4 regions of the Streptomyces sp. NBC_00341 genome follow, and region 1 is predicted to be linked to each of the others. Evidence: riboswitches for the same ligand, from Rfam matches in the RefSeq annotation. Region 1 holds a riboswitch; each other region holds the start of a gene.

Region 1 (7,282 bases):
CCATCGAGTATCCACCCCTCCCCGGGGGTGAGCTCGTGAGCCCCTTCACAAGGTATGGCCCACCCTCTGCTACACTTCGCCGCCCACGTGACCCAGGTCATGGCCCCGGAAGGGAACCACGACACCGTGGCGAACGTTGTTCACCGCTTGTGAGCTGGCCCTTGAGCCGCAGGGCGAGAAGAACCACCCTCTCTGTTCACACGCATGCAACACCCCCGGAACCACCCCGTTCACGCCGCGAGTGACCCCGCACACGCTCCCGGGGGCCCGTCCGGAGCAGAAGTCCGCCCCCAGGGACCCAATTCCTTGTGAAGAAGTTCACGAACTTCGTCGCGGCGTGTCCCACAAGGACTCCCCCGGGTGGCCCTGAGCGTCTCAAAGGTGCAGGCAGGAATGCGTATGAGCGACGTTTCCGCGCCCACCCGCACCCGGCCACCGGGGCCTCGCCGGCAGGCCTCAGGAGGGCGCTGAGCGGCGCCGCCCCGGAGGACCGCGCTACGCGATGGACCAGCCGATCCCGTCGAGGATGTCGTGCTCGCTGACGACCACCTCACGGGCCCCGGTCCGCTCCATGACGGCCAGCAGGATCAGCGCCCCTGAGGCGATCACATCGACCCGTCCCGGATGCATCGAGCCGATCGCGGCACGCTCCGCGTGGGTCGAGGACAGCAGCCGCCCGGTGATCTCCCGGACCCGCTCCAGGGAGACCCGGGAGTGGTGGATCGCCGCGGAGTCGTACTCCTCCAGGCCCAGCGCGATCGCGGCCACCGTGGTGACCGTGCCGGCGAGACCGACCAGCGTGCCCGCCCCGGTGAGCGGGACGCTGCGCCCGGCCAGGTCCAGGGCGGCGGCGACGTCCGCGCGGATCGCGTCGGCCGCGTCCCGCGTGGGCGGGTCGATGACCGCGCCGTCCCGCGAGAGATGGCGCTCGGTCATCCGGACACAGCCGATGTCCACGGACCGGGCGGCCCGCACCCGGTCGTCGCCGACGACGAACTCGGTCGAGCCACCGCCGATGTCCACCACGAGGTACGGCTTCGCGAGGTCGTCGCGCCCGGCGAGCTCCTTGGTGGCCCCGGCGAAGGAGAACTCCGCCTCCTGGTCACCGCTGATCACCTCGGGCTCGACGCCCAGGATGTCCAGCACCCCCCGGACGAAGTCGTCCCGGTTCTCCGCGTCCCGGGAGGCGGAGGTCGCGACGAAGCGGACCTTCTCCGCACCGTGCTCCTTGATCACCGCCGCGTACCGCCGGCACGCGGCGAACGTCCGCTCCAGCGCCTCGGGTGCGAGCCGCCCGGTCCGGTCGACGCCCTGGCCGAGCCGGACGATCTCCATCCGCCGGTCGAGCTCGGTGAACTCCCCGGTGGCGGGGTCGGCATCCGCCACCAGCAGCCGGATCGAGTTGGTACCGCAGTCAATGGCGGCCACACGCGTCATACCTTCAAGCCTCTCTTCATCAAGCCCCGCCGCCTCACGTCTCCAGCCCCTGCAACGCGTCACGTCTCCAGCCCCTCCGACGCGTCACGTCTCCAGCCCCTCCGACGCGTCATGCCTCCCAGCCCCTCCGGCGATTGAGGAGCGGGGGTCCGGGGGCGGAGCCCCCGAGGGGGGAACCTCAGCCCCCGAGAGGGGAACCTCAGCCCTCGTCCCCGTCAGGCACACCGCACGGCGAAACGCACGGACCCTTGCGCCACCACTCCGGCAGCATCGCGATCGCCTCGTCCCCCAGCGGGTTCACCCCGGGCCCCGCCGCCAGCGAGTGCCCCACGAGCACGTGCAGGCACTTCACCCGGTCCGGCATGCCGCCCGCGCTCGGGAAGCCCTCCAGCACCTCGATCGCGTCGCGCCGCGCGATGTAGTCCTCGTGCGCGGCCCGGTACGCGGCCGCCAGCTCGGGGTCCGTACCGAGGCGCTCGGTCATCTCCCGCATGACCCCGTTCGCCTCCAGCGTGCCGATCGCGGACGCCGCACGCGGGCACGTCAGGTAGTACGTCGTCGGGAACGGCGTACCGTCCTCCAGCCGGGGCTGCGTCTCGACCACGTCCGGGTTGCCGCACGGACAGCGGTGCGCGATGGCACGCAGCCCGCGCGGCGGGCGCCCCAGCTGCTGCTGGAACGCGGCGATGTCCGCGTCGGTGGGCGCGGTGGACTCGGTCTGGGGAGGGGGCGTTTCCATGCCTGCCTAGGTTCTGATCGGGCCGCCCGGACCGCGGTGCCGCAGCCGGACGGTGCAATGCGAAATGACGGACCGCGGGTCAGCCCCGGTCGGCGCTGTCGACGCCGTCCCACAGGTTGGAGTGCCACGGCCGGCCGGACTCGTCCGGTACTCCGTTGCGCTCCTTGACCGCGTCGGGATCGACCACGGTGTAGCTGGTCTCTCCCGGAAGAAGGTAGTGCAGGTGCTCGCGGGCCAGCCGCTTGATGTACGCGTCGTCCTGGAGGCGCGCCTTCTCGTCGCGCAGCTCCTCGGTGCGTGCCTCGGCCTCCTGCGCGAGCCGCTCCTGGTCCGCGATCTCGTCACGCTGCGACACGTACTGCCGCATCGGATACGCGAGGGCGACGACCAGGGAGCAGACGACCAGGGCGAGGAAGGCCGCCCGGCCGGTGAGGCGGGAGCGGCGGGCCTGGCGCTTGCTCTGGGACCGGTAGACGCGGGCTGCGGTCTGCTCACCGAGCAGCCTCAGCCGGGTCGCGGTGGAGAACCGGTCCCGGTCCTTCGCGGCCATGTCTCCGCCTCCCCATTACGCACGTCCGTCCCCGCACACGGTACGGGACCGAGTGCGGGGACGGACGGAGGCCGGGTCGCTGGACCCGGTCGGGCTTGTCAGCCCTTGAACCGCGGGAACGCCGAGCGGCCCGCGTACACCGCGGCGTCGTCGAGGATCTCCTCGATGCGCAGCAGCTGGTTGTACTTGGCGACGCGGTCCGAGCGGGCCGGGGCGCCGGTCTTGATCTGGCCGCAGTTCACGGCGACCGCGAGGTCGGCGATGGTGACGTCCTCGGTCTCGCCGGAGCGGTGGGACATCATGCACTTGAAGCCGTTGCGCTGGGCCAGCTCGACGGCGTCCAGGGTCTCGGTCAGCGAACCGATCTGGTTGACCTTGACGAGCAGGGCGTTGGCCGAGCCCTCCTCGATGCCGCGGGCCAGGCGCTCCGGGTTGGTGACGAAGAGGTCGTCGCCGACGATCTGCACCTTGGCGCCGATCTTGTCCGTGATGACCTTCCAGCCGGCCCAGTCGTCCTCGTACAGCGGGTCCTCGATGGAGACCAGCGGGTACGCGTCGACGAGCTCCTCGTAGTACTCGGTCATCTCGGCGGCCGAGCGGGACTTGCCCTCGAACTCGTACTTGCCGTCCTTGTAGAACTCCGAGGCGGCGACGTCGAGCGCGAGCGCGATGTCCTTGCCGGGGGCGTAGCCGGCTTCCTTGATGGCCTCGACGATGAGGTCGAGCGCGGCGCGGTTGGACTCCAGGTTCGGCGCGAAGCCGCCCTCGTCACCGAGACCGGTGGACAGGCCCTTGGTCTTCAGGACCTTCTTCAGCGTGTGGTAGACCTCGGCGCCCCAGCGCAGGGCCTCGGAGAAGGACTCCGCGCCGATCGGGGCGATCATGAACTCCTGGATGTCCACGTTGGAGTCGGCGTGCGACCCACCGTTGAGGATGTTCATCATCGGGACGGGCAGCAGGTGCGCGTTCGGGCCACCGAGGTAGCGGAACAGCGGCAGGTCCGAGGCCTCGGACGCGGCGTGGGCGACGGCGAGCGAGACGCCGAGGATGGCGTTGGCGCCGAGCGAGCCCTTGTTCTCCGTGGCGTCCAGGTCGAACATGGCCTGGTCGATCAGCCGCTGCTCGGTCGCGTCGTAGCCGACGAGCTCCGGGCCGATCTGCTCGATCACGGCGAGGACCGCCTTCTCGACGCCCTTCCCGTGGTAGCGGTTGGGGTCACCGTCGCGAAGCTCAATGGCCTCGAACGCACCGGTGGAGGCTCCGGACGGAACGGCAGCACGGCCCGTGCTGCCGTCGTCGAGGCCAACCTCGACCTCGACCGTGGGGTTGCCCCGGGAGTCGAGGATTTCCCGGGCTACGACGACGTCGATGGACGGCACGAGGCATCTCCTTCTGGGATATGACGCTGGTTGTGCAGGGTCGCTTTGGCCTTGCGACAAGAGCCTAACCGGCCCGGCCGTCTCAGTCGGCCGCCCGCCCGTCCCCTGGGACGAAAAAGGACCCAAGAGCAGTCATAGCGGGATGAAAGGCCAGAAATTTACTGACCAGTAACAACAACAGTTGAACAATCAACACGCAATCCCACGAGCCGCGCCACGGGCCGCGCCACGAGCCGCGCCACGAGCCACCGAGCCGCCGGACCGGGGACCGGCAGACCCCGGCCCGGCACGCGTGGGGGGAAGACGCGAACCGGGCCGGGGAGATCGGCGAGGAGAGTGCCGGGACTACTTCACCAGGTGGAGCTGCTGACCCGGGAAGATCATGTCGGCGTCCTTGACGATGTCCTTGTTGAGCTTGAACAGCTGGTGCCAGCCGCCCTTGACCTTGTGGTCGGCCGCGATCTTGCTCAGCGAGTCGCCGGTGACGACCTTGTACTCGCCGTCGCCCTTCTTGACCTTCTCGCCGGTCGGGGTGGTCACGGTCTTCTTCTGCCCGGCCTCGGGGGCGGTCGAGCGGTCCGAGCGGTTGGTGGCCGGGGCCTCGGTGCGCTCGGCCTTCTTCGGCTCGGCCTGCTGCGCCGGAGCGGACTCCTGCTTCGGAGCGGTCTCCGCCTTGGGGGCGCTGGAGCCGGTGTCGACGCCCGGGTCGACACCGTCGTTGCTCAGGTTGCCGGCACCGGCGCAGGACCAGGCGCCCGGTCCCTGCATGTCGAGGAGCTTCTCGGCGACCGCGATCTGCTGGGCCTTGCTGGCCAGGTCGGCGCGGGCCGCGTACTGCGTACCGCCGGCGGCGGCCCAGCTGGACTGCGAGAACTGCAGACCGCCGTAGTAGCCGTTGCCGGTGTTGATGGACCAGTTGCCGCCGGACTCGCACTGGGCGACCGCGTCCCACGTGGAGACGGAGGCGGCGGAGGCGCCGGTGGCACCCATCAGGGGCACTGCGATGGCGGCACCGGTCACACCGGCGAGCGTGGCGATACGGACGGCCTTGGACGGGCGGCGGTGCTTGTTGCCCTTGCTGTTCAGCAGCATCGAGACTTCTCCTCACCGACGCCTGCGAGGTGAGCTGTCGGGTTCGGGCCAAGTGAGTTGCCCGGTCGCACGTCCTAGCGCACGACTTAACCCCAAGCCGGTCCTGATCCGTCTTGCGACGATCGGGCCCGGCACTTACCTGGGTCCCCCGCTCCTGCCTACGGCGCTTTACGCGTCTGTTCCCTTCGACCGACGGCAGGATTCGGCGTGACGATCGACGGGGCCCGCGGTGCGAGCGGTTCTGACCGTAAACACACCCAACCCCTACATTCAAAGAAGGACATACCGGATAATCAGCCCTTAATTGCATCGGATTAACACCTGTTTGCGCAGGTCGGAACGGATGCGGGGGGACCTCCCGGACAAGACGCGCGAGTTCACGCGAAGAGACCCATGTCTCACTTAGTCAAAAGTGGGACATAGGCCTCTTAAGTACCCCAGGTTCAAGGTGTTTTCAGCTGTTGATCAGACCGTTTCCACGGCCGCTTCCACGATCGCCCCGACGTCCGGTCTCAGCCGGTCTTCACGCCGAGATCGAGGTGCTGGCCGGGGAGGATGAGGTCGGGGTCCGAGCCGACGGCCGCCTTGTTGGCCTCGTACAGCCCGGTCCAGCCGCCGGGCAGCTCCTGCGCGTCGGCGATGGCCCAGAGGTTGTCGCCGGGCCGGACGGTGTACGTGCCGTCGGCGGCCGGCGCGCCCGCGGCGCGCCCGTCCCCCTCGCCGCGCGAGGCGTGCCGCCCCGAGTCCCGGCCGTCACCGGTCCGCTCCGGGGCCGGCGTGCCGCGGTGCTTGCCGCCCGCCTCCGCGGCCGGGGAGGACCCGTCCGGGCCGCCGGAGGGGTCGCCCGCGCCGGTGGAGCCGGAGGCGGGGGGTGTGGCGTCCGGGGAGGCGGAGGAGTCCGGCTTGCGGTCCTTGCCGGCCGGGTCGGCCGTGGCGTCGTCCGACGGGGCCTTCGTCGCGTCCTTGGCCGCGCCGTCCGCCGGATCGGCGCTCTCTGACGGATCGGCACTCGCGGACGGGTCCGCGCTCTCGGACGGATCCGCGGACGGGGTGGCGGCCGGATCGACGCCCGGGTCGACACCAGGCAGGGAGCCGTCCGGGGTGAGGCCGGAGATGACGGCGCAACTGGGCCACGCCTTCGGCCCCTGATCGCCCAGCACCTTCTCCGCCACGGCGATCTGCTGCGAGCGGCTGGCGAGGTCCGCACGCGGGGCGTACGTCTCGCCGCCGTAGGACTTCCAGACCTCCTGCGAGAACTGCAGGCCGCCGTAGAAGCCGTTGCCGAGGTCGGCACTCCACATGCCGCCGCTCTCGCACTCCGCGACCCGGTCCCAGGTCGAGGCGTCGGCGGCGTGCGCACCTGCGGCACCGAGCAGCGGGATGGCGATGGCCGAGCCGGTCACGCCTGCGGCGACGATGATCGCGGGTGCCTGACGAGGGCGACGGTGTCTGCCGTTCGCGGAGCCCATGGGAATGCCTTCCGTGTGACTGACAAGGTGACTGGTGAGTCGAACGGTGAACCTAGCGGGACTCGAACGTGTGTCACAAGTCGATGCAGCGGAGATCACGCCAAAGTCACAGAGTTGACAGAGTGTCACCTCCCTTGGTGGTGACCCCGGGGGTGAACTCCACCGGAAGCGTCCGCAGTCCGCGCATGATGAGCCCGCCACGCCAGCGCAAATCGGCAGCTTCCCCCGCAAGTCGCAGGTCCGGGAGGCGTTTCAGCAACGTCGCGAGCGCGGCCTGTCCCTCCAGCCGAGCGAGCGGTGCTCCCAGGCAGTAATGGATGCCGTGCCCGTAGCCGAGGTGCTGATTGTCACGCCGCGAGAGGTCCAGCGTGTCGGGAGCGCCGAATCGTTCGGGGTCCCGGTCGGCGGCGGCGAGCACCACGAGCACGGGATCCCCCTCCGCGATCCGCTGCCCGCCGATCGTCAGCGCCTCGGTGGCGAAACGCCAGGTCGCCAGCTCCACCGGGCCGTCGAAACGCAGCAGTTCCTCGACGCCGGTGGCCAGCAGCGCCGTCTCGCCCGCCGCCAGGGAACGCTGGAGCCGTTCGCGCTGCTCCGGATGGCCCAGCAGGGTGTG
Region 2 (7,282 bases), 2.7 Mb from region 1:
CGGGCAGTCCCGCCAGCACCGCCAGCCGCAGCAGTCCCGGTGTGCGGGAGCGGAGGAAGGCCCCGCCCGCCTGTCCGCCCGCGGCCTCGACCCCGTTCACGACGGCCTGGGCGAGCACCAGGGACAGTTCGTCCGGCGCCCGGCCGTCCTTCAGTCTCCCGGGCACACCGGCGCCCTCGCTGAGCGGAGCACCCCGGGCCGCGCCGTACCAGGTCACCTACCCAGCATGCTCCCGGGCGGCCGTGCTCCGCACTTCAGACAGGGGCACCACGGAACAGCGAGCACCCTATGCACATAAATGCACCCTTTACACTTGTATGCGAGTGTGAAAGGCGGCCCATCGTCCGACATCCGCACAGGAGGCACGATCATGGGCAAGAAGCAGAGCCGGCACAACCGTGGCGCCCGCAGCGGCGGCCATGAGCACTCCGCGACCGCGGAGCCCAAGGAACAGACGAGCACCGCGCCCGCGCCCGAAGGGGTGAAGGCGATCTCGGAACAGGTCTCGCACAGGCGTGAGCGCAAGTTCGGCCACAACTGACCTGCGCCACGACCGGAGTCACGTCCGAACGAAGTCGCCCCGAACGAAGCGCAAATCGAAGAAGTCTCCTACGAACGAACGGAGCGGCGGTCGCCATCGATGGCGACCGCCGCTCCGTTGCGACCGTGCGAGGGTTGTCGGGACGTCCGGGCCGCTCTACCGGTCATCGGCGGGCGGCCGCTTGTCGCCGAGCTGGTCATTGAGCTTCTGCTGGGCGGAGTCGACCTGGCCGCCGTACTTGCCACCCGTCTTCTTGTCGACGATGTCGCCGCCCTTCTCGACTCCCTGGCGGGCCTGGTCCGGGTGCCCCTTCATCAGGTCCTTGATCTTGTCGAGCATGCTCATGACTGTCCTCCTCATGGAACGCTGACCCTCCCAGCATCCACGCGGGGCCCGGGTGCCGCACCTGGAGGCGGCGGGCGGGCGACATCCGGCGGGCGGTCCGACCTCAGAGAAATTACTCGCAGGTATGTAGTGACTTCTTGCGCGAGCGACAGTAGAACTCGTTCCCATTCGATCGAGAGTGAGGAACGTCACATGACGGACTCAAGCTTACCCGACAAGGGATCGAGCGGTGTCTCGCGTCGCAGATTCATCGCTAGAACAAGTTTCATAGTGGGGGCTGCGGCCCTCTCCGGACACGCCACCGTCGCCCAGGCGGCGAGTCGCGCCCGAGCCACGGTGATCGGCAGCGGTGAGCACGTTCCGGTCCTGGTGATCGGCACCGGGTACGGCGGCTCCGTGGCCGCCCTGCGGCTCGCCCGCGCGGGCATCAAGGTGCACATGGTCGAGATGGGCATGTCCTGGGACAGCCCCGGCTCCGACGGCAAGATCTTCGCCAACACGACGAGCCCCGACGGCCGCTCGTACTGGCTGCGCACCAAGACCAAGCAGCCCCTCAGCAACTTCTTCGGCATCCCCATCGACCGCTCGATCCCCCGCTACACCGGAATCCTGGACGCCGAGGACTTCAGCGGCATCACGGTCTACCAGGGGCGCGGCGTCGGCGGCGGCTCACTGGTCAACGGCGGCATGGCCGTCACCCCGAAGCGGGAGAACTTCGGCGCCGTCCTCCCCACGGTCAACGCCGACGAGATGTACTCCACCTACTACCCGCGCGCCAACTCCGGCCTCGGCGTCGGCACCGTGGACCCGGCCTGGTTCGACAGCGTCGACTGCTACAAGTACGCCCGGGTCGGCCGCAAGCAGGCCCAGCGCTCAGGCTTCCCGTTCGTCTTCGTGCCCGACGTGTACGACTGGGACTACATGGAGCAGGAGGCGGCCGGCACCGTACCCAAGTCGGCACTGGCGGGTGAGATCCTCTACGGCAACAACTACGGCAAGAAGTCGCTGCAGAAGACCTACCTCGCCCAGGTCATGGCGACCGGAAACGTCACCATCTCGCCCCTGCACAAGGTGACCTCGGTCTCTCCGGCGTCGGCCGGCGGCTACACCGTCGTCATTGACCAGCTGCGCACCGACGGGAGCACAGAGGCCACCAAGACGGTGACCGCGGACAAGGTGTTCTTCGCGGCCGGCAGCGTCGGCACGAGCAAACTGCTGACCGAGCTGAAGGCGACCGGCAAGCTGCCCGCCCTCAACGACGAGATCGGCAAGGGCTGGGGCGACAACGGCAACGTCATGTGCGGCCGCGCCAACCACCTGTGGGACCCGACCGGCGCGGTCCAGTCGAGCATCCCCTGCGGCGGCATCGACAACTGGGCCGCCGGCGGCGCGTTCGCCGAGGTCGCGCCGCTGCCGACCGGGATCGAGACGTTCGCCTCGTTCTACCTGTCGATCACGAAGAACCCGAACCGGGCCCAGTTCTCATGGAACCCCGCGACGGGCAAGGTCGACCTGGACTGGCAGACGGCGTGGAAGCAGCCGTCCATCGACATGGCCAAGACGATCTTCGACAAGATCAACGCGAAGGAGGGGACGATCTACCGGACGGACCTCTTCGGTGTGTACAAGATCTGGGGCGACCACCTCACCTACCACCCCCTCGGAGGCGCGGTGCTGGACAGGGCCACCGACAACTACGGTCGCCTGCACGGGTATACGGGCCTGTACGTGATCGACGGCGCGCTGATCCCCGGCAACACCAGCGTCAACCCGTTCGTCACCATCACGGCACTCGCCGAACGGAACATCGAGAAGATCATCGCCACCGATCTGTGACACCGGCCCGACGCGGCAGACCGGCCAGGAGGAGATGAAGGGACGGGTCTCCTCCTGGGTACGCCCCGGGCCCGGGGGCACAACGGACGGGCCCGGGGCGTCCTGCTCACGGTTCAGTGGCCGGGCAGCACGCACACGGCGTCGAGACCCAGTACGTGGTTGAGGCGGCCGAACGCCAGCCAGGAGCCGATGCTCATGCTCAGCTCGACGATCTCGCGCTGGCTGTAGTGCGCGGTCATCCGGGTCCAGAACTCCTCGTCCAGACCGTGGTGGTCCAGCGCGTACCGTTCCGCGTACTCGGCGGCCAGCCGGGTCCGGTCGTCGAAGGCCTCGGCGGTGCGCCACTCGTCCACCGCGTCGGCGAACTCCTCCTCGACCTTCTCGCCGTCCCGTTCCGTGCGCCAGTCCAGGCAGAACAGGCACCCGTTGATCTGGGCGATCCGCAGCCGGGCGGCCTCGAACTCCCGCAGGCCCAGTGAGGTGTGCTCGTACACCGACAGGGAGAAGTTCGCGGCGGCCATCCCGATTCCGGGGACCATGTCGCCCCACACGTATCCGATCGGCTCCTGGCCCTCGGGGATGTCGATGATCATGACTGCTTCCTTCCGAGCCGGCCGGCTGCGGGGCGCAGGGGGACGTCGAGTGCGTCGTAGAGTCCGGGTTCCGCGTCCACCAGCCAGTCGATGGCGTTCACCAGCCGGCCGACCGCGGTGGCGTTGCCGCCCGCCGAGCGGTTCTCGTCCTCGTCGGTGGCCTCGACGGTGACCTCGATGCGCGGACGGCCCTCGATGATCACGCGGTGCGCACCTGCGCCGTCGGGCGGCGACGGCCAGTCCGGGGCGCAGGACGGGTGGATGCGGGTGACGTGCTCGATGACGATGCGGGGCTCGCCCTCGACGATGCCCTGCACCTCGAACCGCACCGCGCCCTGGGTGCCCGCCTCGAACACGCCCATGGTCCGGGTGGTGACCGTCGTCTCCAGCGGCCGCCGGGCCATGGTCTCGCGGATGTCGTCGAGCTCCACGCCCAGCGCCCTGGCCATCAGCCGCAGCTGCCCGCCCCACACCATCGTCGGGACGGAGGCCGCGAGCATCAGCGGCTCGTACTCCATGGGGTGTCCCATGCCGATCAGGTCACGGACCGCGTCGGGCTGGTCATAGGTGGAGTAGTCGAAGATCTCCTGGCAGCGGATCGCGTCGACCGTGCTGCCGAGTCCGCTGATCATCAGGGGCAGCACGTCGTTGCCCCAGCCGGGGTCGACGCCGGAGACGAACAGTGAGCCGCCGCCGTCCGCGACAGCGGCCAGGACCGGTTCGCGCAGCTCGGGCGGGGCGCTCCGCTGGTCGTAGAGGGCGTACAGGGCGGGGGTGACGACCACCGCCCCGGTCCGGACGGCCCTGGTGATGTCGGCGAGGGCCTCGTCGGGGCGGATGTCCCCCGAGGCCGCGTACACCACCGCGCCGGGAGCGGTGGCCAGCACCGCGTCGATGTCGTCGGTCGCCGCGACGCCCAGATCGCGGCCGGTCCCGGCGAGGTCGCCCGCGTCGCGGCCCACCTTGCCCGGGTCGTGAACAAGCACATGCGCCAGATTCAGGGCCGGATGGGCCTCGACGGCGCGGATGGCCGCGCGGCCGACATTGCCGGTTCCCCAGACCACCGTGGAAATCATGCGGCGGAGGGTAGCGCGCGGGATGAAAGGTTCATAGTGCCATCGCGCACCCGGTTGCGAGGCGGCCGGAGCAGGCCGGGAGCCCGCTGCGGGCCGCAGGGGCTGTAAGGCACGCGAAAGGGGTGGGAGGGAGCCGTGTGACTCCTTCCCACCCCTGCGCCCGGCTCCTCCCGAAGGCGGAGCGGGGGTATGTCAGTAGGCGCCGAAGACGTTGTCGATCGAGCCGTAGGTGGCCGCGGCGTAGTTGCACGCGGCGGTGATGTTGGCGACCGGGTCGAGGATGTCCGTCGACGTACCGGCCACGTGGTAGGCCTCGAAGGTGGGCTGGATCACCTGGAGGAGACCCTTGGAGGGCGTGCCGGCGACGGCGTTCGAGTCCCAGTTGTTCACGATCTGCGGGTTGCCGGAGGACTCGCGGATCACGTTGCGGTAGATGCTGTCGTAGCTGCCCGGGATGCCGTTCTGGGCCATCACGGCGAGCGACTCCTTGATCCAGCCGTCGAGGTCGTCGGTGTACGCCGTCGCGGCCTGCGCGGGAGCGGTGGCCGCGGTCTCGGTGGCGGTGGTCCCGGTGGTCTTCTCCGCGACGGGCACGACCGTCCGCTGGGAGCGGTCGGCGCGGTCGGTCCCCTCGGACCGGTCGGACGACTGGGCGGCGTCGGTCGCGGGCTTCGCCTCGGTCGCGGGCTTTGCCTTCGATTCGGCGGTGGGAGCCGCCTTCGGCGCTACGGCAACGGACTTGGCACCGATGGTCAGCTTGAGGCCCGGGTGAATCAGGTCGGGGTTTCCACCGACCGTACTCCGGTTGTCCTGGTAGAGCCGCTCCCAGCCACCGCTGAGGGAATGCCCCCGGGCGATCTTGGAAAGCGAATCGCCGGAGACCACGGAATAGACGGTGGACTCCGCCTTGTGGGCCGCAATTCCCTTGGCAGCAAAGGGGGTCGAGGACGCCGACTTTTCCGCGACGGTGGGGTGTGCCGGTGCGGCAGAAGCCGATCCGGCCCCGATCAGGGGGAGCGCGAGAACGACTCCGCCCGTGCTCACGGCGATGAAACCGCGGGTCAGGGTGGTGGACTTGAAACGACGGTACTTACCCGTGATGGGCATGGCGCATTTCCTCTCCGCCGCCTGCGAGGTGAGCTGTCGGGTTCGGACTGGAGATGTCCGGCCGCACGTGATGGCGACTTAACCCCTAGCCGCTCCGGATTCCGGACCGGCAGTAAACCTGGGTCCCCCGCTCCTGCCGTACGTGAGTGGGTCGGGTTCCCGGACGGCGGCAGGATTCGGCGTTCCGTCCGGATTGACGGTGACCGTAAGCGAAAAACGCCGGAGGAAACAAGCCCGGAATTCTTGATCCCAATTGATTCGCAAGATCAATTAAAGGAAATGCTCAGCATCAGACCCTTCAGGGGAAGTCAACTTTCTTGGCGCGACAGGGAACCGAGGCCGGACGCATCGCATCACGGGCCGGAAAGGTGACGCTGGCCACTGAGCCCGAAAAGGGTGATTTGCTCAATATTCATAGTCTTTGGGCTATGAAAAGGGAGACCTTAATATCCTATTCATAGACTATTGATGATCTTTACGACTAGCCACCCAATCGGGACATTTCGCCAAGCCCGACAGTTGCGGCACCCGCGACTCCGCACCTCCGCCGACACGGCGTCGCACAACTGCATCTCTATTGATGCATCGAAATAGATGTACTAGGGTGTGGTGCATCGACCGGCGCCCGTGGCGCCGCCCACCCCCGCGACAGGGAGAACCTGATGTTCCTCGACACCGATGGCGCCACGCTCTACTACGAAGTCCGCGGCTCCGGCCCCCTGCTGCTCGTCTCCCAGAGCGGTGAGGGCGATGCCGATCGCAGCACCGACCTGGTCGACCGGCTCGTGGACAGCTGGACCGTGGTCACCTACGACCGCCGGGGCCTCTCCCGCAGCACGCTCGACGATCCCGGACAGCGCATCACCATGGCGCAGCACGCCGACGACGTGCACCGGCTGCTGGCCGAACTGGCCGATGAGCCCGCCCTGATGCTCGGGTGCAGCATGGGCGCCGCCATCGGGCTGCATCTGGCGATCACCCACCCCGAACAGCTCGGGCTGCTCGTGGCGCACGACCCGGTCGCACCGCCCCTGCTGCCCACCGGAGAGCGCGAGCGACACCGCGCCGAGCTGGCGCATCTTCAGGATGTCTACCGCGACGGCGGTCTGGCAGCGGCCTTCCCCGAGATCGCCCGGGTCCTCGGCATCGATCCGGCGCGCCAGGAGACCGAGCCGGAGCTCACACCGATGCCGCTCACCCCGCGCCGTGTCGCCAACTTCGGCTTCTTCATCGAGCGCGACTTCACCGCGGTCATCGAATCCGAGCTCGACCGGGAAGCGCTGCGGGCGACTCCCGTACGTATCGTGCCCGCGAGCGGCAGCACCACGGCGTCATCCGTCTTCGTCGGACAGTGCGCACAGAGCCTCGCCGAGCTGGTCGGCCGGGAGGTCGTCCCGTTCCCCGGCGGGCACAACGGCAACACCACGCATCCGCGGGCGTTCGCGGCGCGGCTGCGGAACGTGCTGTCCGGGGTATGAGCGGGGGCGCCGCCGGACGGGACGACGGCAGGCGCCCCGTCCCGGCGAGCGGATCAGTGCGGCCGGCTGCCGCCCTCGCGCCGGAGCCGCGCCGAAAGGTGGTGCTGGAGCGGCCGGCCGACCGCCGCGAGGTCGTGGACGAATTCGAGCGTGCCGTCGTCCGTCAGCGTGTAGCGGCGGCGGGTGGCGCTGACCTCCTTGGCGGTGGGCGCGAGAGCGACCTGATGGGTGGCGAGGTCGGCCGCGCCGTCGGCCGCACGGCCCGTCAGGATCTCCGCGACACCGGTGGGCTGAGTGATCAGCGCC
Region 3 (7,282 bases), 1.4 Mb from region 1:
CGGTTCGGTCATCAGCACCACTCACGACCTGAACCGGTTCTACGCCGCGCTGCTCGGCGGCCGTCTGCTGGCTCCGGCGCAGCTCGACGAGATGACGACCACCGTGGACGCGCCCGAGCTGGGTGTGCGGTACGGGCTCGGCCTGGGCGAGCTCCCGCTGCCCTGCGGCGGCAGCTACTTCGGGCACCCGGGCGAACTGCTCGGCTACCACACCTGGAGCGGCGTCACCCGGGACGGCACCCGGACCGCCGTCGTGTACGTCACCAGTGACGGCGGCCCGCACACGCAGCGGGCCATGAGCACCCTGGTGGAGAAGGAGCTGTGCCGGACCGGGTCCTGAGAATGGACCGGGCGGCCCGTTTCGCTTCCTCTGTGGTTTCCCGGGCTCGGAGTGGGCGAGCCCGGCCGGAGCGGGACCGCCGCACACCCTACCCGTGGGCGATGCCGACTATCTCTCCATCTGAGCCATGGAAATCTATGTCGGCGGGAGTAGACATTGGGCGGTGGCGTGGCTATGGTTTCTCTCGTAGCCAGAGAGACAGCAGGGCCCGGCAGAGACGAACTGCCGGGCAGCGTTATCCGCAGTCGCAGTTCGCAGGACGGTGCGGTGGTGGAGTTCCGAAGCCAGGGTTGTTGCAGGACGGCGACGGGGCTGACGGCCGCACCGGGTGGCCCGCAGTGATCAGGGGCCGCCGCGAGCAGTACCGCAGTTCACGCAGGAGCAGTACTCAGCAGTGAATTCAAGTGAGCAGCACCTCGGTGAAGGCGTCGGCTGCGGACGCGCGCACCGGGAGGTTCGGCAGTGGGGTTCCAAGCCAGGGCAGACGCAGGACGGGCAACGGGGCTGGCTGCCGAAGGGCGGTGCTGTGACAGGCCGCCGAGCCATACGCAAGTCAGCAGTAGGTAAGTGACTGATCCCAGAGGGAAGAGCGGAGGAGCCAGGCGCCATCAGGATCGCCCGGACGGAGTTTTGAGTCCGGGTACCGCAGGACATCGATAGTGAGGTGGTCTCCGGTCAAGCAACCGCGATCCCCGCAGCCCCGACGACTTGAAGGTCGGGCAAGCGGACACAGAAGGCCGGCGCAGTACCGAAGCCGGTAGATGGTGTAGCAGTTCCTTCGGGGCCCGGGTGCCATATGGCACCCGGGCCCCTCCACGCGTTCCGCAGAGAGGTGCAAATGACAGCAGACGACTCTTTCGGCCGTCTCGACGACGACGACTATCCCGCCTACACGATGGGCCGGGCCGCCGAGATGCTCGGTACCACGCAGGGCTTTCTCCGCGCCGTCGGTGAAGCCCGACTCATCACCCCGCTGCGTTCCGAGGGCGGCCACCGCCGTTACTCCCGCTACCAGCTGCGCATCGCCGCCCGAGCCCGGGAGCTCGTCGACCAGGGCACCCCCATCGAGGCCGCCTGCCGCATCGTCATCCTCGAGGACCAGCTCGAAGAGGCCCAGCGCATCAACGCCGAGTACCGCCGCACCACCGCCTCCGACCACCAGGCGACCGCAGGCTGAGGCGGCCCGGCCCCGCCTGTGCCGAGCGCACTGCGGGCCGGGCCCCGGCGCCCGCAACGTGCGGCGCGCCGGGTCAGACGAGGAGCTTCGTCTTCGCCTGCTGGTACTCCTCGTCCGTGATCGCGCCCTTGTCCTTGAGGTCGGCGAGTTTCGCCAGGTCCTGCACGTGGTTGCCCTTCGTCGCGCCGCCGCCCGCGTCCGTTCCCGCGGCGTCTCTCACGTATGCCTTGAAGGCGGCATCCCGTTCCTTCGCCTCTTTCGCGTCACGTGCGCCCATGGACTTGCCGCGGGCGATCACGTAGATCAGGACGCCCACATACGGCAGCACCAGGGCCAGGACCAGCCAGCCCGCCTTGGCCCATCCGCCCAGGTCGTGGCTGCGGAAGATGTCCATGATCACGCGGAAGAGGAGGAACAGCCACATGATCCAGAGGAAGAACCAGAGCATGGTCCAGAAGAGGTTGAGCAAGGGGTAGTCGTCCATCGTCCACTCCAGAGGGCCGCGTCGAATGGGTGAATACGAAATAATTCATACCATCGCATTTCGGACTTCGCGCGGTGGGTTCCGCACACGGTCCCGGCGGGGGAGAGGGGAGTACCGTGGACGTGTCGAGGGAGGCGTGGGCCTCCGGGAGGCGGTTCGCCTCGTGGCTGTGATGACGTGTCCGGGCAAGGATCTGCGGCGGTGTGCGCGTGCGCGCGGCGGATGACTCCGACCGCAGCCCGGTCGGAGCGGTCGGACGGGTCACCGTGCCGATCCCGCCGGACGGGGCGGGCGAAGTGCTGGTCGCCGTACGGGGCGGATCCGAGGCCTACACCGCTTGGTCGTCGACATCGATCGGCAGGGATGTACGCGTCGTGGTCGTCGACGCGGTCTCGGCGCGCACCGTGGTGGTGGAGCGACTGCCGTCCTGACCCGAGAAGTGACGTCTGACAGGAGTCCTCTCATGTTGTTCTGGCACGTTCCCGCCCCCAACGAGGCGATGCTCATATCGGGTTCGAAGCGGCAGACGCAGGACACGCAGTTCCGGATCGTCACCGGCCACGGGAGCTTCGTCCTTCCGGTCAAGCAGAGGGCGCGGATGCTGTCCCTCGCGCTCCGCGAGGCGGAGATCACCGAGGACTGCGTCACCCAGCAGGGCATCCGCCTCACGGTCCGGGCCGTCTCCGTCTTCAAGGTCGGTGACGACGCGGTGTCCATCGCCAACGCCGCGCGGCGCTTCCTGTCCGAGCAGAACCAGATGGAGGAGCTCGTCGGCCGGATCTTCGCCGGGCACCTGCGTTCCATCGTGGGCGGACTGACCGTGGAACAGATCATCCGGGAACGCAGCCGGGTCTCCCAGGAGGTCATCGCCGGCAGCCACGGTGAGATGGAGAAGCTCGGCATCGTCGTGGACGCCCTCCAGATCCAGGAGATCGACGATGCCACCGGGTACATCGACAACCTGGCCGCCCCGCACGCCGCCGCCGTCGCCGGACAGGCCCGGATCGCCCGCGCCAAGGCCGATCAGGAGGCAGCGGAACGCGAGCAGCAGGCCTCCGCGCTCAAGGCCGAGTACGAGCGGGACACCGCGATCAAGAGGGCCGGGTTCCTCGCGGAGACGGAGCAGTACAACGCCCGTGCCGCCCAGGCCGGGCCGCTCGCGCAGGCCAGGGCCTCGCACGAGGTCATCGACGAGCAGACCGCGCTGGCGCAGCGCCAGGCGGGACTGGCCGCCCAGCGCCTGGAGGCGGAGGTCGGGCGCCCGGCGGACGCCGAGGCCTACCGGCAGCGCACGCTGGCCGAGGCCGCCCGTGACCAGGTGAAGTTCCAGGCGGACGGCAGCGCCTACGCCGAACGGACCCTCGCCCAGGCCCAGGCGGACGCCAATACGGCCCGCGCCGTGTCGCTGCGGGAGGGCAACCAGGAGCTCATCGCGGCCAACCGCATCGTGGAGAACCTGCCGGCGCTGGCCGATGCCGCCGCCCGTGGGATGTCGGGCGCCAGCCTCACCGTCCTCAACGGCACCGAGGGCGTCAACGAGATGGCGGCGGGCGTCGTCGGCCAGGGGCTGGCGATCCTTCAGTCGCTCCAGCGCGGTACGGAGGCGGGGGCGGGCCCGGACCGCGGCGATACGGGAAACCGGACCGGGAACGAGGACCAGGGGCAGGACCGGGGCCAGGACCGGACGCCCCGCATCACCGGCGCGGAGTGACGCGGCGGGCTACTTCTCCAGTACGGAGGCGGAGCCGGCGGCAGAGGCAGGTACAGCTGCCTCGGCCGCGTCGGTTGCGTCGGCCGTCCCGACAGGCTCGGCAGGTGTGGCAGTCGTTGACGTCGAGAGCGCGGCAGCTGTCGCCGTCGTCGCCGCCTCCGCGCGTGCGGTCGAGGAGACCTTGCGGTGGTGCGCGAGGATTCCTATGAAACCTGCGAGGAAGCCGCTGACCAGGCCGGATACCGCGTGGTTGACCGCGTTGACGGATTCGCTGTCCGGCATTCCGATGATCGCGTAGTTCACTCCCGCGCTCATCACCGCCCCGATCACTCCGCCGATCACGCCACTGATGACGGCACCGCGCAGCGGTGATGCCGGAGTGGCCGCAGGGGCGGAAGGGGAGGCAGGGACGGGCGTGAGCGGTGCGGTCATCGGCGGAGGCCCTCCAGACAGGCTGCGATGAGAGACCGGGAGCAGCCTGCGGGCACGACGAAACGCGCGCTCCGGGGGCCTGCTCGCACGGGCAGCCCACCGGTCCGGGGGATGCAGCAGATACCTTGCGGCAGAACACGGGTTCCCCGCAACACCTTCTCGATTTCACCACGTTGAGGCTTCCGGCGCGGTCGGTGAGCGACAGTCCGGCCGGTGAGGAGTGCGGAGTGGCCGGCGAGATGCGCGGGGTGGTCATGAGTGCGTCGAACATGCCGTAGAGTTGTGTTTACCGACGCGGGGTGGAGCAGCTCGGTAGCTCGCTGGGCTCATAACCCAGAGGTCGCAGGTTCAAATCCTGTCCCCGCTACTGAAGAATCAGACCCGGCACGCATAGCGCGTGCCGGGTCTGATTCGTTTCCGTACGAGCCGCGCCGCGCGCGTCATCCCATTGGCCGTCGAGCACTCGCCCCGCGACCGTGCTCCGGGAAGTCTGGGAGTGGTGCGCGGTACCGTCCGCGGCCCTGAGCGCACCGGGCAGGAGAGCAAAGGTGGGGAAGCGGGAGCAGCGGCGGGGGACGCGCACCTACGAGGTCCGCAACCGCCGGTTCGTCCGGGTACTGCCCGGGGTGATGCTCATCGGCGGGCTGCTGTTCGACTTCTTCACTCCGCCCGCCTTCACCGCTGTTCCCCTGTTCGCCGCGGCCCCGCTGATCGCCGCACCGTTCTTCTCGCGGGCCGGCACGATCCGGGTCGGGGCCGGTGCGCTGCTGTGCGTGGCCGCGCTGCGGCTCCACAGCGGAACGCTGATCCGGGTCGTGCCGTTCATCGAGCTGCTCACCGTCCTCACCGTCTCGGTCCTCGCGGTCTTCATCAACGGGGTCGTACGGCGCAGCAACGAGCAACTGGCCTCCGCCCGGGTCATCGCGGCGACCGCCATGCGCGCGGTGCTGCCGACGCCGTCCGACCGGATCGGCGGGCTGTACGTGGCCGCGCGGTACGAGGCGGCGCAGGCGGACGAGTTCGTCGGCGGTGACCTGTTCTCGGTCACGGACACCCCGTACGGGGTGCGGCTGGTCGTCGGGGACGTGCGCGGCAAGGGCCTGGACGCGGTGGAGGCGGTGGCGGTGATCATCGGGGCGTTCCGGGAGGCCGCGGAGCAGGAGCGGTCACTGGAGGGGGTGGCCCAGCGCCTCGAGCGTGCGCTGGCGCGGGAATCGAGCAGGCGCGGCGGGCTCGACGCGGTGGAGGGGTTCGTCACCGCCGCGCTGGCGGAGATCCCGCAGGGCTCCGGCCGGGTGCGCGTCGTCAACCGCGGCCATCCCGAACCGCTGCTGCTGCACTCGGACGGGGCGCTGGAGCAGCTGCGGCCCACGCTGCCCGCGCTGCCCCTCGGGATGGATCTGGGCGTGTGGCCGGACCGCGCCGACGAGTGGGAGCTGCCCGCCGGGTCGACGCTGCTCCTCTATACGGACGGCCTCTCCGAGGCCCGCGACGCCGACGGGGTGTTCTACGACCCCGCCGAGCGGCTGCGCGGACGGATCTTCCAGGGGCCGGAGGAGCTGCTGTCGGCGCTGACCGATGACGTCCGGCTGCACACCGGTGGGGTGACGACCGACGACATGGCCCTGGTCGCGGTCGTGCGCCCGACCGAGGGGCAGCCGGACCGGCGTACGACCGTGAAGATCGTGGGCCTGGACGGCGGATCCGGGTGAAGGCGAGGGGCCAAACGCGGGAGAACGCGGATGGATGTGGGGGAGGGCGTGGGCGGATGTGGGGGAGAGGTGCGGCCGATGCCACCGTGCGTAACCGTAAGGAACCCCTCCGCATAACATTTGACGCAACGTCAGAAAACGGCTGACGATTGAGGGGCGATCAACTCGCCCGATTCCACCCGGTTGTGTCCCGTAAAGTCCAGGCCAAGGATCGGAACGATCAGTTGGAACGGCTTGGAATCGGGCCCGTGTGTCTATTAACGTTCGATAACGCAGCGCGGTTGTCCCAGCCGCCGCCCAGTGGCGGCACCGTGCGCGAGCGCCGAATTCCGCAAGGGAACCGGGGAACCACCTACATGGGGTGAATCGGGCATCTCTGTCTCGTTGAGAGGCGGAGGAACCCGTAGGAGACCTTCCTGCTCCGAACCCGTCAGCTAACCCGGTAGGCGAGAAGGAAGGAAAGGAGCGCGCCCCAGTGGCGTCCAACAAGCCTGCCCCCGAAGCCCCCTCCCGGTTCGCACCCGAACACGGAAACGACTTCGGAACCGGGCCCGGTGCCGCTTATGGCGCCAACCACGGAACCGCTTACGGAACCGATCACGGGGCCGACTACGGAACCGTTTACGGAACCGAGCGGGGCGGCGGGTTCGGGAGCGACTTCGGCAGCGGCCTCCGCGCCGACGAGCCCGAATCCGACCGGGCGTGGGAGGAATGGAACCCCACGGAGGAGTCCATCCGCCCCGTGCGCGGCAAGCACCGCGTCGCCAAGCAGCGCAACGGGCTCGCCCGCAGCTCCACCGTTCTCGGCGTCGGTGTCATCGCGGCCGTCGGCGCGGGTGGCATGGCCTCCGCCCAGAGCAAGCCGCCCGTGTCTATCTCTCTTCCCGACGCCATCTCGGACAAACTTCCCGAGGCCAAGTCCCTTCCTGGCGTAGGCGCGTTGTTCTCGGGTGAGTCCGAGGCGGAGAAGACCGAGGTCGCGGCCGCCACCGCCCCGCTGACGACGGCCGGCATCACCACCACAGAGGCCGAGCAGGGCACGACGGACGCGGGCGAGGCGCTCCGCGCCCGCATCCTCCAGCAGGCCGAGCAGCAGCAGGACTCCGCCGACGCCGAGGCCAGGGCGGCCGAGGAGAAGGCCGCGGAGGAGAAGGCCGCCGCAGAGGCGAAGAAGCAGCAGGACGCCGCGGAGGCCAAGGTCGCCGCCGCCAAGAAGAAGGCCGCGGAAGAGGCGAAGAAGAAGGCGGAGGCGGTACGGCTCGCCAAGCTCGCCGCCAGCTACGCCATCCCCACCTCCTCGTACACGATCACCTCGACCTTCGGCGAGGCCGGTTCGATGTGGTCCTCCGGCTACCACACGGGCCTCGACTTCGCGGCGCCGACCGGCACCCCGATCAAGGCCATCCACAGCGCCACCGTCAAGTCC
Region 4 (7,282 bases), 4.4 Mb from region 1:
GCCCGTCCTGGACCTCGGTGTTCGGCGACGAGATCGCCGCGATCGGGGCGGAGCGGCCCGACGTCGTCGCCATCACTGCCGCGATGCTGCACCCGGTGGGGCTGACGAAGTTCGCCGAGGCCTTCCCGGACCGGGTCTGGGACGTGGGCATCGCGGAACAGCACGCGGCGGTCTCCGCGGCGGGACTGGCCACCGGCGGGCTGCATCCCGTCGTCGCCGTCTACGCCACCTTCCTCAACCGGGCCCTCGACCAGCTGCTGATGGACGTCGCGCTGCACAGGTGCGGCGTGACCTTCGTCCTGGACCGGGCCGGTGTCACCGGGCCCGACGGCGCCTCCCATAACGGCATGTGGGACATGTCCATGCTCCAGGTCGTACCGGGACTGCGGATCGCGGCACCGCGCGACGCCGGACAGCTGCGGGCCCAGCTGCGCGAGGCCGTCGACGTCGATGACGCCCCGACCGTGATCCGGTTCCCCAAGGAGTCGGTGGGGGAGCCGGTCCCCGCCATCGGCCGGATCGGCTCCATGGACGTACTGCACCGCGACGAGGACGCCGATGTGCTGCTGGTCGCGGTCGGCGTCATGGCCCCCGTCTGCTTGCGGGCCGCCGACCTGCTCGCGGGCGCCGGCGTCCGCTGCACCGTGGTCGACCCCCGCTGGGTCAAGCCGGTCGACGGGCAGCTGGCCCCGCTCGCCGCACAGCACCGGCTCGTCGCCGTCGTCGAGGACAACAGCAGGGCCGGCGGCGTCGGCTCCGCGGTCGGGCAGGCGCTGCGGGACTCCGACGTCGACGTACCGCTGCGCACGTTCGGCATTCCGGAACAGTTCCTCGCCCACGGCAAGCGCGCCGAGGTACTGGCCGACATCGGACTCACACCGGTCGAGATCGCCGGCCGGATCAGCGCGACCCTGGCCCTGCGGCCGAAGGCCGTCGACGACGGTCACCACGAGCGCGACGCCCTGGACGACGGGCACAAGGAGAGCGGGGCATGAAGGACGACGGGCCCAAGGGCTTCGATCTGGCGCGGCTCCTCGCGGAGCGCGGCGCCGAGCGCTACGAGCTGCACACCAAGTACCTCAACCACCAGCTCCCGCGCATGCTGCGCACCATCGGCTTCGACAAGGTCTACGAACGGGCCGAGGGCGCGCACTTCTGGGACGCGGAGGGCAACGACTACCTGGACATGCTGGCCGGGTTCGGCGTGATGGGGCTCGGCCGGCACCACCCGGTCGTACGCAAGGCGGTGCACGACGTCCTGGACGCCTCGCTCGCCGACCTCACCCGCTTCGACTGCCAGCCACTGCCCGGCCTGCTGGCGGAGAAGCTGCTCTCGCACAGCCCGCACCTGGACCGGGTGTTCTTCGGCAACAGCGGTACGGAGGCCGTCGAGACGGCGCTCAAGTTCGCCCGCTACGCGACCGGGAAGCCGAGGATCCTGTACTGCACGCACGCCTTCCACGGACTGACCACCGGCTCGCTCTCGGTCAACGGCGAGGACGGCTTCAGGGACGGCTTCGCGCCCCTGCTGCCCGACACCGCCATCGAGCTCGGTGACCTGGACGCGCTGCGGCGCGAGCTGAAGCGCGGCGATGTGGCCGGACTGGTCGTCGAGCCGATCCAGGGCAAGGGCGTGCACGCCTCGCCGCCCGGCTTCCTGCTCGCCGCACAGGAGCTGCTGCGCAAGCACAAGGCCCTGCTCATCGCCGACGAGGTGCAGACCGGCCTGGGCCGGACCGGCGACTTCTACGCGTACCAGCACGAGGAGGGCGTAGAGCCGGATCTGGTCTGCGTCGCCAAGGCGCTCTCCGGGGGCTATGTGCCGGTCGGGGCGACGCTCGGCAAGGACTGGATCTTCAAACGCGTCTACTCCTCGATGGACCGGGTGCTGGTCCACTCGGCCAGCTTCGGCTCCAACGCCCAGGCCATGGCTGCCGGGCTCGCGGTCCTCGCGGTGATGGAGGACGAGGAGACCGTGGCCAACGCGCGCCGCACCGGTGATCTGCTGCGCGAACGGCTGGCCGCGCTGGTCGACCGCTACGAGCTGCTGCACGAGGTGCGGGGACGCGGGCTGATGATCGGCATCGAGTTCGGCCGGCCGTCCTCGCTGAAGCTGCGCAGCCGCTGGACGATGCTCCAGGCGGCCCGCAAGGGACTCTTCGCGCAGATGGTCGTCGTACCGCTGCTCCAGAAGCACCGGATCCTCACCCAGGTCTCCGGAGACCACCTCGAAGTGATCAAGCTGATTCCGCCGCTCGTCATCGACGAGGCGGACGTGGACCGGTTTGTGGACGCGTTCACAGCGGTGATGGACGACGCGCACAACGGCGGGCTGATGTGGGACTTCGGCCGGACCCTGGTGAAGCAGGCCGTGGCCAACCGCTGATCAGGAGGGGTTTTGCCTGGGAGGCAATAAATTTGCCTCCCAGGCAGGATCCTGGCCCAATGGACATATGAATCCCGCAGAAGCAGGGGCGGCCGAAGAGCTGCCCGGTGTCGCGCCTCGGCTACGCGATCTGCGCCGCGGCCGCGGGCTCACCCTGGAGACCGCCGCCCAGCGCGCCGGGCTCTCGCCCGCGCATCTGTCCCGGCTCGAAACGGGCCGCCGCCAGCCCTCGCTGCCGATGCTGCTCGGACTCGCCAGGATCTACGGTACGACGGTCTCCGAGCTGCTCGGCGAGATCCCTCCGGAACGTGACGCGATCGTCCGTGCCCGGAAGTTCGAGGGGGCGGAGGCCGACGGCTGGATGTACCAGCAGGCCGGTGGGTCCGGCCGGGCGATGCAGGCGCTGCGCGTCCGGGTGCCGTACGGCGCGCAGGGCGACCTGGTGCGCGTCCACCCCGGTGAGGAGTGGCTCTACGTCCTGGCCGGAAACCTCCGGGTGACCCTCGGGGACACCGTGCACGACCTCGGCCCCGGTGACAGCGCGCACTTCGACTCGCTCACCCCGCACCGGATCGCGGCGCCGGACCGCGAGGGTGCCGAGCTGCTCTTCGTTCACACCCTGCTGCAGAGCCCCGCCGCCGAGCTGTGTCTCGGCAGCGGGATCCACCGTCGCTGAGACGCCGTCCCGCCGGCCCGTCCGGTCACCAGAGAGGACCGTCATGTCCGATTCCGAGAACTACGACCCGCTGACCCCGGCCAGGCGCAAGGAGTCCGACTCCCAGGAGCGCAAGATGCCGCGGGGGCTGGTCATCAGGCTGTTCGCCTACCTGGTGGCCGGGCACGTCGTCGCGGGCTTCCTCTACCTGCTGTTCGCGGTGGGGATGCACAACCAGTAGCCGGCGGCGTCACCCCTCCGGATTCCGTCAGGAGTCTTCGAGGAGCCGCTCGCGCAGCCGCTCCCGTGTCTCGGGCGTGATCTTCAGCCCCTCGGAGAGGTAGCGGTCCGTGCCGCCCCACGTCTCGTCGATCGTGGCGAAGGCCGCCCCGAGGTATTCGCTGTGGGCGCCGAAGAGCGGGCTGAGGAGCTCCATCACCTCGGGCGACATCCCGGCCGCGGAGGTGTCGCTGCGGCGCACCCGGTAGCGGCGGTGGGTGTCGTTGGACTTGAGGTAGTCCGCCTCGATCGTCTCGCGTCCGACGCCCACCGCGAGCAAGGAGATCGCGATCGAGAGCCCGGCCCGGTCCTTGCCCGCCGCGCAGTGCATCAGGGCCGGGACGCTGTCCTCGGCCAGGGCGTGCAGCACCTGGCTGTGCTCGGCGGTGCGGTCCAGGATGATCGAGCGGTAGGAGGCGACCATGCGGTCGGTCCCCTTGCCGCCGCCGAGGATCGCGCGCAGCTCGTCCATGTTGCCGTCGCGGACCATCCGCCAGAACTCGGAGCCGTCCGCCGGGTCGGTGAGCGGGACGTTCACATTGCGTACGCCGGGCAGCTCGACGTCCGGTCCGTCCAGCTTGAGGTCGGCGGCGTTGCGGAAGTCGAAGACGGTGTGCAGGCCGAGGCCGCCGAGGAACGCCGCGTCCTCGGGCGTGGCGGCTGCCAGGTGACCGCTGCGGTAGAGCCGCCCGTACCGCACCCGGCGGCCGTCAGAGGTGGGCAGCCCGCCCACGTCACGGAAGTTGCGGACCCCCGCCAGCTCGGGTTCCGTCGACGGGGTCTGCGGCAACTGCTGCGTCACGGTCACTCCTGGGGGCTCTGCCGCCGACGCGTGTCGCCGACGGGTCCACTCCCGTGACGATACGACATCGGATACACGGACAATCATCCCGGCGATGCTCCCGTCCATCCCCCTCCGTGCTGCGCATTTGTGGCACGCCGCACCGTGCCTTTGCGGGACGCCCCGCGAATGACGGGCACGACATGTCCGCATTGAGGCTTTTAGTCGAACATGCCCTGCTTATACGGGAGATGGTCACCCTCTCGTGAGCGGGATCATATCCGTGACGGTGTGTGGCGGCGCTCCGGTTGGGCAATCCGTGCGCCAAGCGGAATGCCAAGATCCATAATCCACGGAGTGTGACCGGAATTCCGCGTCGAATTCCCGGTGCGGATTCCGGCGTGGAACCCGTGGCTTGTTTCCGCCGTCCTGGCTCGCTTACGTTCCATGTCAATCCGGATGGAACGCCTAATCCTGCCGCCGTCCGGAATTCCGCACCCACTCACCGTGTGGCAGGAGCGGGGGACCCAGGTAAGCCGCCGACCGGAGTGATCCGGCCGGCTCGGGGTGAAGTCGCGCCAGGCGCGGCCGGGCATCTCCAGCCCGAACCCGACAGCTCACCTCGTAGGCGCCGGAGAGGAAATTCTTCATGCCCATCCCGGGTAAGCACCGCCGTCCCAAGTCCAGCACCATCGCCCGCGGCGTCGTCGTCGCGAGCGCCGGCGGAGCCGTCATCGCGCTTCCGCTGCTCGGCGCCACCGGTGCCAACGCCGCGGAGCAGGCCGCTCCCGCCACCGCGAAGTCGGCCGCCGCCACGCACTCCACCCCGGCCAAGCCGGTCGCGGACAAGCAGTCCGGCACCACGACGTACTCCGTGGTCTCCGGCGACTACCTGTCGAAGATCGCCGCCCAGCACAAGGTCAAGGGCGGCTGGGAGAAGCTGTACCAGGACAACCGCAAGGTCGTCGGTGACGACCCGAGCCTGATCTTCCCGGGTATGAAGCTGACCCTCGGCGGCAAGGCCTGGGGCCACGCCCCGGCCACCGGCTCGCACACCGCCACGGGTGACACCACCCCGTCGAAGGCCCCCTCGAAGGCTCCGGCCAAGACCGAGTCGAAGGCGCCCGCGGCCTCCAACACCGCGTCCTCCTCCGACACCCAGGCGTCCGACACCGCTCCGGCCGAGCAGGGCACCGCCTCCGGCTACGTCCACCCGGTCCCCGGCAACCACACCACCGCCTACCGCGCCTCCGGCGCCAGCTGGTCCAGCGGCAGCCACACCGGCATCGACTTCCCCGTCTCCACCGGCACCAGCGTGAAGGCGATCACCTCCGGCACCGTCGTCACCGCGGGCTGGGGCGGCGCGTACGGCAACGAGGTCGTCATCAAGCACGCCGACGGCCACTACTCGCAGTACGGCCACATGTCCTCGCTCTCCGTCTCGGCGGGCCAGACCGTGACCGCGGGCCAGCAGGTCGGCCTCTCCGGCGCCACCGGCAACGCCACCGGCCCGCACCTCCACTTCGAGATCCGCACCGGCCCGGCGTACGGCTCGGACATCGACCCGATTGCCTACCTGGCGTCGCACGGGATCAACGTCTGATCCAGGCAGCAGCGGTCCGGTGACCCGGACCCGCAAGCAATACAGAGGGACGGTGCGCGGCGGCGCGCCGTCCCTCTGCTTTGCGGTGACCGTCCTTATTCCCCCTTTACCAAAAACTGACCGGGTGGTCTATCTCACCACCCGTCAACCCCATATTACGGTCGCGTAGGTCACAATCGACGGTGCAGGATATGCCCTTGTGGCAGACGATTCGAGAAACATCCGACAGGGCGTCATCAACCGACAGGGCGCCATCGAGTCGTACGCGGCGATTGGCGACAGTTTCACCGAAGGAGTCGGTGACCCGGGCCCGGACGGGACATTCTTCGGCTGGGCCGACCGGCTCGCGGTAATTCTCGCGGACCAGCTCCCGCACCCGGAATCGGCGCAGGGCGGCACAGCCGCCGCGCACGGACACTTCCGGTACGCCAATCTCGCCGTACGAGGACGCCTCCTCGACCAGATAGTCGAGGAGCAGGTACCGCGCGCCAAGCAACTCGCCCCCGACCTGGTGAGCTTCTGCGCGGGCGGCAACGACATCATCCGGCCGGGCACCGACCCCGACGACGTGGCCGAGCGCTTCGAGCGCGCGGTCGCCGAGCTGTCCCGGTCGGTCGGCACCGTCATGGTCACCACCGGCTTCGACACCCGAGGCGTTCCGGTGCTCCGCCACCTGCGCGGCAAGATCGCCACCTACACGGCCCATGTGCGGTCCATCGCGGACCGCTACGACTGCCCGGTGCTCGACCTGTGGTCCCTGCGCTCCGTGCAGGACCGGCGCGCCTGGGACGGCGACCGGCTGCACCTGTCGCCAGAGGGGCACACCCGCGTCGCGCTGCGCGCCGCCCAGGTCCTGGGCCTCGACGTGCCGGCCGACCCCGACCAGGAGTGGCCGCCGCAGGCGCACCGGAGAGCGCTGGAGGTCCGGCGCGACGACATCCACTGGGCCCGCGAGTACCTTGTGCCGTGGATCGGGCGCAGGCTGCGCGGCGAGTCGTCGGGGGACCACGTGGAGGCGAAGCGGCCGGACCTGCTGCCGCTCTGAGGGCCGGTCCGGTCAGAGTTCGCCGAACGGGCGCCGCTCGGCGAACTCCGGCGAGGGCATCCCCAGCAGCTGGGGGCCCGCCCGCCCGACGGAACGCGGCGGCCGGGCCGGTACGCGCTCCAGCACGCCGCCCGCGAACACGTCGTACAGCGGCAGCGTCTCCAGATGGACGTAGCCGATATGGCAGTCGCACACCGCCAGCGGGCACGCCCGGGGGCCCAGCGCCCCGCGGTAGCTGCCGTCGTAGAGGTTGCCGAGTTCGGCCCGGACGAAGTGGCAGCGGCGCACCGTGCCCTCCCCGTCCACCGAGATGACCGACTCACCGGTCCGGCACGGCAGCCCGGCCGAGCGGTGCGGATGGCGGCTGTACGGGAACAGCGGGTCGATCTCCGTCCACCGGCCGGCCTCCGCGTCCGTGTAGGTGTGCCCCTCCGCGGCGTTGACCCAGAGGTACACCTCCTCCGGGAGCGCCGCCCGCAGCCGCCGGGCCTCGTCGAGGTGATCGTCCAGACCCACCACCCCGACGCTGTGCC

What was found. A riboswitch is a leader RNA that binds a small molecule or an ion and turns the genes downstream of it on or off. The one in region 1 is predicted to bind cyclic di-AMP.
Region 2: another riboswitch for cyclic di-AMP. It lies ahead of OG892_RS03220 (LysM peptidoglycan-binding domain-containing protein); the one in region 1 lies ahead of OG892_RS15300 (transglycosylase family protein).
Region 3: another riboswitch for cyclic di-AMP. It lies ahead of OG892_RS21420 (M23 family metallopeptidase); the one in region 1 lies ahead of OG892_RS15300 (transglycosylase family protein).
Region 4: another riboswitch for cyclic di-AMP. It lies ahead of OG892_RS35195 (peptidoglycan DD-metalloendopeptidase family protein); the one in region 1 lies ahead of OG892_RS15300 (transglycosylase family protein).

The regions. Positions count from the first base shown of each region.
Region 1 is NZ_CP108002.1:3,420,349-3,427,630, forward strand. It holds gene OG892_RS15280 (exopolyphosphatase) at 496-1,437, opposite strand; gene OG892_RS15285 (DUF501 domain-containing protein) at 1,637-2,176, opposite strand; gene OG892_RS15290 (septum formation initiator family protein) at 2,256-2,726, opposite strand; gene eno (phosphopyruvate hydratase) at 2,825-4,105, opposite strand; gene OG892_RS15300 (transglycosylase family protein) at 4,451-5,197, opposite strand; cyclic di-AMP (ydaO/yuaA leader) riboswitch at 5,202-5,373, opposite strand; gene OG892_RS15305 (transglycosylase family protein) at 5,710-6,666, opposite strand; gene OG892_RS15310 (cytochrome P450) at 6,773-7,282, opposite strand, start outside.
Region 2 is NZ_CP108002.1:707,997-715,278, forward strand. It holds gene OG892_RS03190 (SpoIIE family protein phosphatase) at 1-217, opposite strand, end outside; gene OG892_RS03195 (hypothetical protein) at 371-541, shown strand; gene OG892_RS03200 (antitoxin) at 698-886, opposite strand; gene OG892_RS03205 (GMC oxidoreductase) at 1,079-2,722, shown strand; gene OG892_RS03210 (carboxymuconolactone decarboxylase family protein) at 2,836-3,315, opposite strand; gene OG892_RS03215 (dihydrodipicolinate reductase) at 3,312-4,391, opposite strand; gene OG892_RS03220 (LysM peptidoglycan-binding domain-containing protein) at 4,584-5,498, opposite strand; cyclic di-AMP (ydaO/yuaA leader) riboswitch at 5,504-5,690, opposite strand; gene OG892_RS03225 (alpha/beta fold hydrolase) at 6,161-6,976, shown strand; gene OG892_RS03230 (FABP family protein) at 7,030-7,282, opposite strand, start outside.
Region 3 is NZ_CP108002.1:4,770,402-4,777,683, forward strand. It holds gene OG892_RS21380 (serine hydrolase domain-containing protein) at 1-340, shown strand, start outside; gene OG892_RS21385 (MerR family transcriptional regulator) at 1,179-1,517, shown strand; gene OG892_RS21390 (SHOCT domain-containing protein) at 1,591-2,001, opposite strand; gene OG892_RS21395 (hypothetical protein) at 2,205-2,432, shown strand; gene OG892_RS21400 (flotillin family protein) at 2,465-3,712, shown strand; gene OG892_RS21405 (hypothetical protein) at 3,722-4,144, opposite strand; tRNA gene OG892_RS21410 (tRNA-Met) at 4,438-4,511, shown strand; gene OG892_RS21415 (PP2C family protein-serine/threonine phosphatase) at 4,693-5,856, shown strand; cyclic di-AMP (ydaO/yuaA leader) riboswitch at 6,167-6,320, shown strand; gene OG892_RS21420 (M23 family metallopeptidase) at 6,332-7,282, shown strand, end outside.
Region 4 is NZ_CP108002.1:7,869,882-7,877,163, forward strand. It holds gene dxs (1-deoxy-D-xylulose-5-phosphate synthase) at 1-995, shown strand, start outside; gene OG892_RS35175 (aspartate aminotransferase family protein) at 992-2,386, shown strand; gene OG892_RS35180 (helix-turn-helix domain-containing protein) at 2,454-3,062, shown strand; gene OG892_RS35185 (DUF6126 family protein) at 3,106-3,282, shown strand; gene OG892_RS35190 (tyrosine-protein phosphatase) at 3,310-4,122, opposite strand; cyclic di-AMP (ydaO/yuaA leader) riboswitch at 4,557-4,747, shown strand; gene OG892_RS35195 (peptidoglycan DD-metalloendopeptidase family protein) at 4,751-5,704, shown strand; gene OG892_RS35200 (SGNH/GDSL hydrolase family protein) at 5,904-6,749, shown strand; gene OG892_RS35205 (STM4011 family radical SAM protein) at 6,762-7,282, opposite strand, start outside.